Regions from separate parts of the Thermophilibacter sp. ET337 genome, predicted to be linked through region 2. Evidence: predicted binding sites of a transcription regulator. Region 2 holds the regulator's gene; the other holds the start of a gene.
What was found. The regulator NrdR, encoded in region 2, represses ribonucleotide reductase genes. The targets are predictions, from matches to a motif close to AAACACNATATATNGTGTTT.
Positions count from the first base shown of each region.

Region 1 (3,408 bases), on a different contig from region 2:
ATGAGCTCGAGCGAGAAGGGCACGGAGTCCGTGCGGCCGTGCGGCAGGCGCGCCCAGACGAACATCGAGCCGTGGGCGTTGGGACGCTCCCAGCCGATGGCCTCCAGCCCGTCGCAGAGGGCGTCGCGGCGCTCCTGGTAGAGCAGGCGCTGGCGCTCGACGGAGTCGCGCGGACCCGTGAGCGCGGCGATGGCGGCGTCCTGCTCGGGGTAGAACATGCCAAAGTCGACCTGGCCGCGGAGCTTGCGCGCGGCGGCCACCACGTCCGGGCGACCCACCAGGAAGGAGAGACGCGCCCCGGTGACGTTGAAGGACTTGGAGAGCGAGAGGAACTCCACGCCCACCTCGAGCGCGCCCGGATACGAGAGGAACGACCCGCCCGGCTCGCCGTCGAAGACGATGTCGGAGTAGGCGTTGTCGTGAATGACCACGAGGTCGTGGGCGCGAGCGAAGGCGATGGCCTCCTCGTAGACCGCCGGCGTCCCCACCGACCCCACCGGGTTGGCGGGAAGTGACAGGATGAGGTACTTGGCGGCGTCGGCCACCTCGGCCGGGACGTCCGCAAGGTGCGGCAGGAAGTCGTGCTCGGCGGTGAGCGGGTAGTAGAAAGGACGGGCGCCGGCGAGCAGCGTCGCGTTCTGGAAGACGGGGTAGCACGGGTCGGGCACCAGGCCCACCTCGCCGGGGTCGGCGAGCGCCGCGACCACGTGGCCCAGGCCCTCCTGGGTCCCGCGGCAGCTCATGACCATGTCGCGCGTGACGCCGGTCACGCCGAAGCGGCTCTCGTAGTACCCGCAGACGGCATCGAGCAGCTCGTCCTTGTCGTGCAGCGAGTACTTCCAGTTGGCGGGGTCCGCGGCGCTCGCGCGCAGGGCCTCGACCACGTGGGCGGGGGGCTCGAAGTCCGGGGTGCCCACCGAGAGGTCGAAGACCTGCCGACCGGCGGCCTCCAGCTCGCGCCGCCGCACGTTGAGCGCCGCGAACACCTCGTCGCCAAACAGATCGAGCCGCCTTGAGAACTGCATGTGGTCCCTCCCGTGAGCAGGTCGCGCCAGTGATGCCGGACGTCGTCGCGTCCGGCACGTCCACTCTACCCCTTCGCCGCCGCCACGGGACGGCGCCTCCCGCTCACGTTTCCGACCGTTCACAGGGCGGCGAGCGGCAGGCTCAAAAGGAGTCAAGTTTCGGTGGACCCCGCATTAGGAAAAAGCTTTTTGCGGCGGTGCATTTGCTACCTGCCGCGATATGACTTATCAACAGCATTCAGCAGGTTGTTTACAATATGTAGTGTATTTTCACGACCATACCCACTAGAAATTGTGTCATAGTAGCTTCTACCACTTGATACGTCAGACCGGGCGCGTCCTTGCGGGCGCGCCCTTTCATCGGGGAGAAGAGGCCGCAATGAAGATCATCAAGCGCAACGGCTCGGAGGTCACCTTCGACATCTCGAAGATCGAGAACGCCATCCGTGCCGCCAACAATGAGGTGCCCCAGAGCGAGCGCCTCACGGAGCGCGAGGTGAAGTTCGCCTCCCTGAACGTCACCGACGAGTGCATGGAGGCCGGCCACACCGTCACCGTCGAGGAGGTCCAGGACCTCGTCGAGGACCAGCTCATGGCCCTCGACCACTTTGAGGTGGCCCGCAAGTACATCATCTACCGCTACGTGCAGAACCAGAAGCGCCACAAGAACACGACCGACGACAAGATCCTCGCGCTCATCGAGTGCAACAACGAGGAGGTCAAGCAGGAGAACTCCAACAAGAACCCCACGGTGGTCTCCGTCCAGCGCGACTACATGGCCGGCGAGGTCTCCAAGGACCTCACCATGCGCGAGCTGCTCCCCGCCGACATCGTGGAGGCTCACAACGAGGGCATCATCCACTTCCACGACTCTGACTACTTCGCGCAGCACATGCACAACTGCGACCTCATCAACCTCGAGGACATGCTGCAGAACGGCACGGTGATCTCCGGCACGCTCATCGAGCGCCCGCACAGCTTCTCCACCGCCTGCAACATCGCCACGCAGATCATCGCCCAGGTGGCCTCCTGCCAGTACGGCGGCCAGTCCATCTCCCTCACGCACCTCGCGCCCTTCGTGGACGTCTCCCGTCAGAAGATCCGCCGCCAGGTGGAGGCGGAGATGGCCGCCATCGACGCCCACCCCGGCGAGGACAAGATCGCCCAGATCGTCGAGGGTCGCCTGCGCGAGGAGGTCGCCCGCGGCGTGCAGACCATCCAGTACCAGGTGGTCACCCTCATGACGACCAACGGCCAGGCGCCGTTCATCACGGTCTTCATGTACCTCAACGAGGCCAAGAGCGAGCAGGAGAAGGCCGACCTGGCCCTGTGCATCGAGGAGATGCTCAAGCAGCGCTACCAGGGCGTCAAGAACGAGGACGGCGTCTGGATCACCCCCGCCTTCCCCAAGCTCATCTACGTGCTCGAGGAGGACAACGTCCGCGAGGGCACGCCGTACTTCTACCTCACCAAGCTCGCCGCCAAGTGCACGGCCAAGCGCATGGTCCCCGACTACATCTCCGAGAAGAAGATGCGCGAGTTCAAGCTCTCCAAGGGCGAGACCGAGGGCAACGGCGACTGCTACACCTGCATGGGCTGCCGCTCCTTCCTCACGCCGGACCGCTCGGGCAACGGCTACGACAACGTGGCCAACGCCGGCAACTACGAGCCGGGCAAGCCCAAGTACTACGGCCGCTTCAACCAGGGCGTCGTGACCATCAACCTCGTGGACGTGGCCCTCTCCGCGGGGCGCGACATGGACAAGTTCTGGGAGATCTTCGACGAGCGCCTGGAGCTGTGCCACCGCGGCCTGCGCTGCCGTCACGAGCGCCTGCTCGGCACCACCTCGGACGCCGCCCCGATCCTGTGGCAGTACGGCGCCCTCGCGCGCCTCAAGAAGGGCGAGAAGATCGACAAGCTCCTCTACGGCGGCTACTCCACCATCAGCCTCGGCTACGCCGGCCTCTACGAGTGCGTCAAGGCCATGACCGGCCACAGCCACACTGACAAGGAGGCCACGCCGTTCGCCCTGGCCGTCATGCAGCACATGAACGACAAGTGCGCCGAGTGGAAGGCCGCCGAGAACATCGACTACTCGCTCTACGGCACGCCGATCGAGTCCACCACCTACAAGTTCGCCAAGTGCCTGCAGCGCCGCTTTGGCATCGTCCCGGGCATCACGGACAAGGGCTACATCACCAACAGCTACCACGTCCACGTGACCGAGCCGATCGACGCCTTCACCAAGCTCCGCTTTGAGTCCGAGTTCCAGCGCCTCTCCCCCGGCGGCGCCATCTCCTACGTGGAGGTGCCGGACATGCAGGACAACCTCGAGGCCGTCATCTCCGTCATGCAGTACATCTACGACCACATCATGTACGCC
Region 1 covers NZ_JANRHO010000004.1:183,192-186,599, forward strand. The annotation lists gene NW198_RS05435 (aminotransferase class I/II-fold pyridoxal phosphate-dependent enzyme) at 1-1,025, opposite strand, end outside; gene nrdD (anaerobic ribonucleoside-triphosphate reductase) at 1,405-3,408, shown strand, end outside.
Region 1: nrdD (anaerobic ribonucleoside-triphosphate reductase) is a predicted target of NrdR. The motif match lies at 1,274-1,293, and genes of this name have one in related genera.

Region 2 (3,408 bases):
CGAGGAGGTCGGACCAGTCGATCTCGTGAACCTCGCTCATCATGAGGTAGCCGACGAAGACCAGGGCGCCGCAGGTCGCCGCGGAGCTCACGATGGAGATGAGCGGCGAGAAGAACGCGGCGACGATGAAGAGCACGCCGGCGACGACCGAGGAGAGGCCGGTGCGACCGCCGTCGGCGGCACCGGAGGCGGACTCGACGAAGGTCGTGATCGAGGAGGCGCCGACGAGGCCGCCCACGGCGGCGGCGGCGGAGTCGACGATGAGGATGGGCTTGATGTCCTTCACGCGGCCGTCAGACTCGAGGAACTCGCCCTGCTTGGCGACGGCCATCGCGGTGCCCATGGTGTCGAAGAAGTCGGACATCATGAGGGAGAAGGCGAAGACGAGCAGCGTGGGGTTGGTCACGACCTTGGCGATGCCCATGACGCCCGCCTCGTCGGAGAGGAACGGGGCGCCGAAGGTGGTGAAGTCAAGGCCGGAGACGATGCCGGAGGGCATCTGGGTAACGCCGAGCGGGATGCCGGCGACCACGGCGATCACGATGCCGAGCAGAAGCGAGCCCTTGACGTTCATGGCGTAGAGGACGATCGTCACGACGATCGAGATCAGGCCGACGAGGAACGTGGGGCTGAAGACGTCGCCGAGGGCGACCATCGTGGACTCGTCCGCGACGATGATGCCGGCGTCGGCGAGGCCGATCATGGCGATGAACAGGCCGAGGCCGACCGAGATGGCGTGACGAAGCGACACGGGGATGGCGTCCATGATGGCCTCGCGCAGGCCGCAGAGGACCAGGATGAGGATGGCGACGCCCTCGATGAAGATGACCGCGCTCGCGGCGTGCCAGTCACCGCCGGCGATGCCGGCGAGGGTGTAGGCAAAGACGGCGTTGACGCCCATGCCGGAGGCGCAGGCGAGCGGGCGGTTGGCGAAGAGGCCCATGAGAATGGTCATGACGCCGGCGCCGATGCAGGTCGACGTGACCGCGGCGCCCGCAGGAATGCCGGCCGCCGTGAGCAGCGAGGGGTTCACCGCGATGATGTACGCCATCGCGAGGAACGTCGTCAGGCCAGCGCGAATCTCCTGGCCGACGCTCGAGCCCCTCTCACCTGCCTTGAAGAAAGAATCCATACGTAAACATCCCTTTCGTTTGGTACGTACACTATGTCTTGCCTCGCGGCGCGGCCGCGGGCGCAAAACCAGACGTCAGACGCCGCTCGAGCCAAAGCCGCCGGCGCCGCGGTCGGTCTCGTCGAGCTCGTCGACCTCGATGAGCGAGACGACGGGCACGCGCTGGATGACGAGCTGGGCGATGCGCTCGCCCCGCGAGATGGTGATGGGTCGCTCGTCGTCGAGGTTCACGGCGCACACCTTGAGCTCGCCGCGGTAGTGCGCGTCCACGAGGCCGGGCGTGTTGGCCATCGAGAGGCCCTCGCGCAGGGCGAGCCCGCTTCTGGGCTGGACGAAGCCGGCGTAGCCCTCGGGGATGGCGACGGCGAGCCCCGTGGAGACGAGGCGGCGCTCGTGCGGGGCGAGGACGACGTCCTCGTTGGCGCGCAGGTCAAGGCCGGCGTCGCCGGCGTAGGCATAGGTGGGCAGCTCGACGGAGGGGTCGAGACGCTTGATCGGAAGCTCGATGCGGTCCTCAGTCATTCAGGCTCCTCAGCTCCTCGCTGAACTCGTCAACGTCCTTGAAGTCGCGATACACGGACGCGAACCTCACGTATGCCACCTTGTCGACGGAGACGAGGCGCTTGAGCACCATGCCGCCAAGGTCTACCGAGGAGACCTCGGTCACCCCGCCGTCGCGCAGCTCCGACTCGATGTCGTCGATGAGCGCGGAGAGCGCCGAGAGCGGCACGTCCCTTTTCACGGTGGCCGTCACAAGGCCGCGCATGAGCTTCTGGCGATCGAAGGGCTCCTTGCGCCCGTCCCGCTTGACGACGACGAGCGGGAGCTCCTCGCAGCGCTCGTAGGTGGTGAACCTGAAGCCGCAGCGCGTGCACTCGCGACGTCGCCTGATGGCGTCGTTGTTCTCGGAGGGCCGGGAGTCAACGACCTTTGACTCCTCGCACCCGCATTTGGGACAACGCATGAGACCTCCTCGTGAATACGCACAAGAGAAGGTATCACAAAATGTTCAAATCTCGAAGCCTCGCCGCCGTCCCGAAACCTGACGGAAAGGAGCGGCGCTAGCCCTGCGCCCCGGCGACGGGGACCATCAGCTCCTGTCCGGGGACGACGAGGCCGCCTTCGATGCCGTTGCGCTCCTGGATCCACGTGACGACCTCGTCTGTGGGGGCGTCAAGCTCGCAGCCTGCGGCGATGCCCCAGAGGGAGTCCCCGCTCGAGACGATGACGGAGCGCGTGGGCAGCTCGTCGAGGGCGCTCTGGACGCCCGCGGCGCGGGCCGGGTCGACCAGCGCCGAGGCCACCACGACGGCCAGGATGACGAGGCCGCCGCAGACCAGCGCGCGCACCGTCTGGCCGAGCGTCAGGCCGCCGGCGTCCGCGTGGCGCGCGGGGCGCGGGGCCCGCGCGGCAAGGCGTCCGGCGCGGCCGCCCTCGATCAGGACGAGCCCGCTCTCGCACGGGCTCAGGGCGGAGGTCCCCTCAACGGCGGCGTAGGCCGAGCAGCTGCAAGCGCTCATCGATATCCCCTTTCGTCTCTTGTGGTCGAGACGTTTATATCGTGGCGACCGGACAACAATTGACCAATGAGAACGTCTGTACCCTATTATGGGGGTACAATTGTTCGTGTCAAGAGAAAACGAACATCTGTTTGCAACTTGGCCCAAGCTGCGGTATCATGGCTTCACGGAAGAAGGAGGCCCACATGGCACGAGGAAAGCTCGGCAAGCGCCAGCTCGCCATCTATGACTTCATCAAGTCCTACTCAGACGAGCACGGCTACCCGCCGTCGGTCCGCGAGATCGGGGCGGCCGTCGGGCTCGCCTCCCCCTCCACCGTCCACATGCACCTCAAGGCGCTCGAGAGCCAGGGCCTCATCAAGCGCGACTCCAAGAAGCCGCGCACCATCGAGGTCATGGGCAAGAGCGAGGAGGGCGACGAGCCCCTCGCCACGGTCTCCCAGGACGTCGACCACGACGTCATCCGCCTGCCGCTCGTCGGCCGCGTCGCCGCCGGCGTGCCCATCCTCGCCGAGCAGAACATCGAGGACACCTTGAGCCTCCCGACCTCGATCGTCGGTGACGCCAGCTCGTTCATCCTGCGCGTCCGCGGCGAGTCGATGATCAACGCCGGCATCTTCGACGGCGACTACATCGTCGTCAAGGAGCAGCACGAGGCCCACGACGGGGAGATCGTCGTCGCCCTCATCGACGACTCCGCCACGGTCAAGACCTTCTACCGCGAGCGCGACCGCATCCGCCTCCAGCCCGAGAACG
Region 2 covers NZ_JANRHO010000002.1:16,609-20,016, forward strand. The annotation lists gene NW198_RS02280 (NCS2 family permease) at 1-1,132, opposite strand, end outside; gene dut (dUTP diphosphatase) at 1,208-1,654, opposite strand; gene nrdR (transcriptional regulator NrdR) at 1,647-2,096, opposite strand; gene NW198_RS02295 (hypothetical protein) at 2,194-2,652, opposite strand; gene lexA (transcriptional repressor LexA) at 2,838-3,408, shown strand, end outside.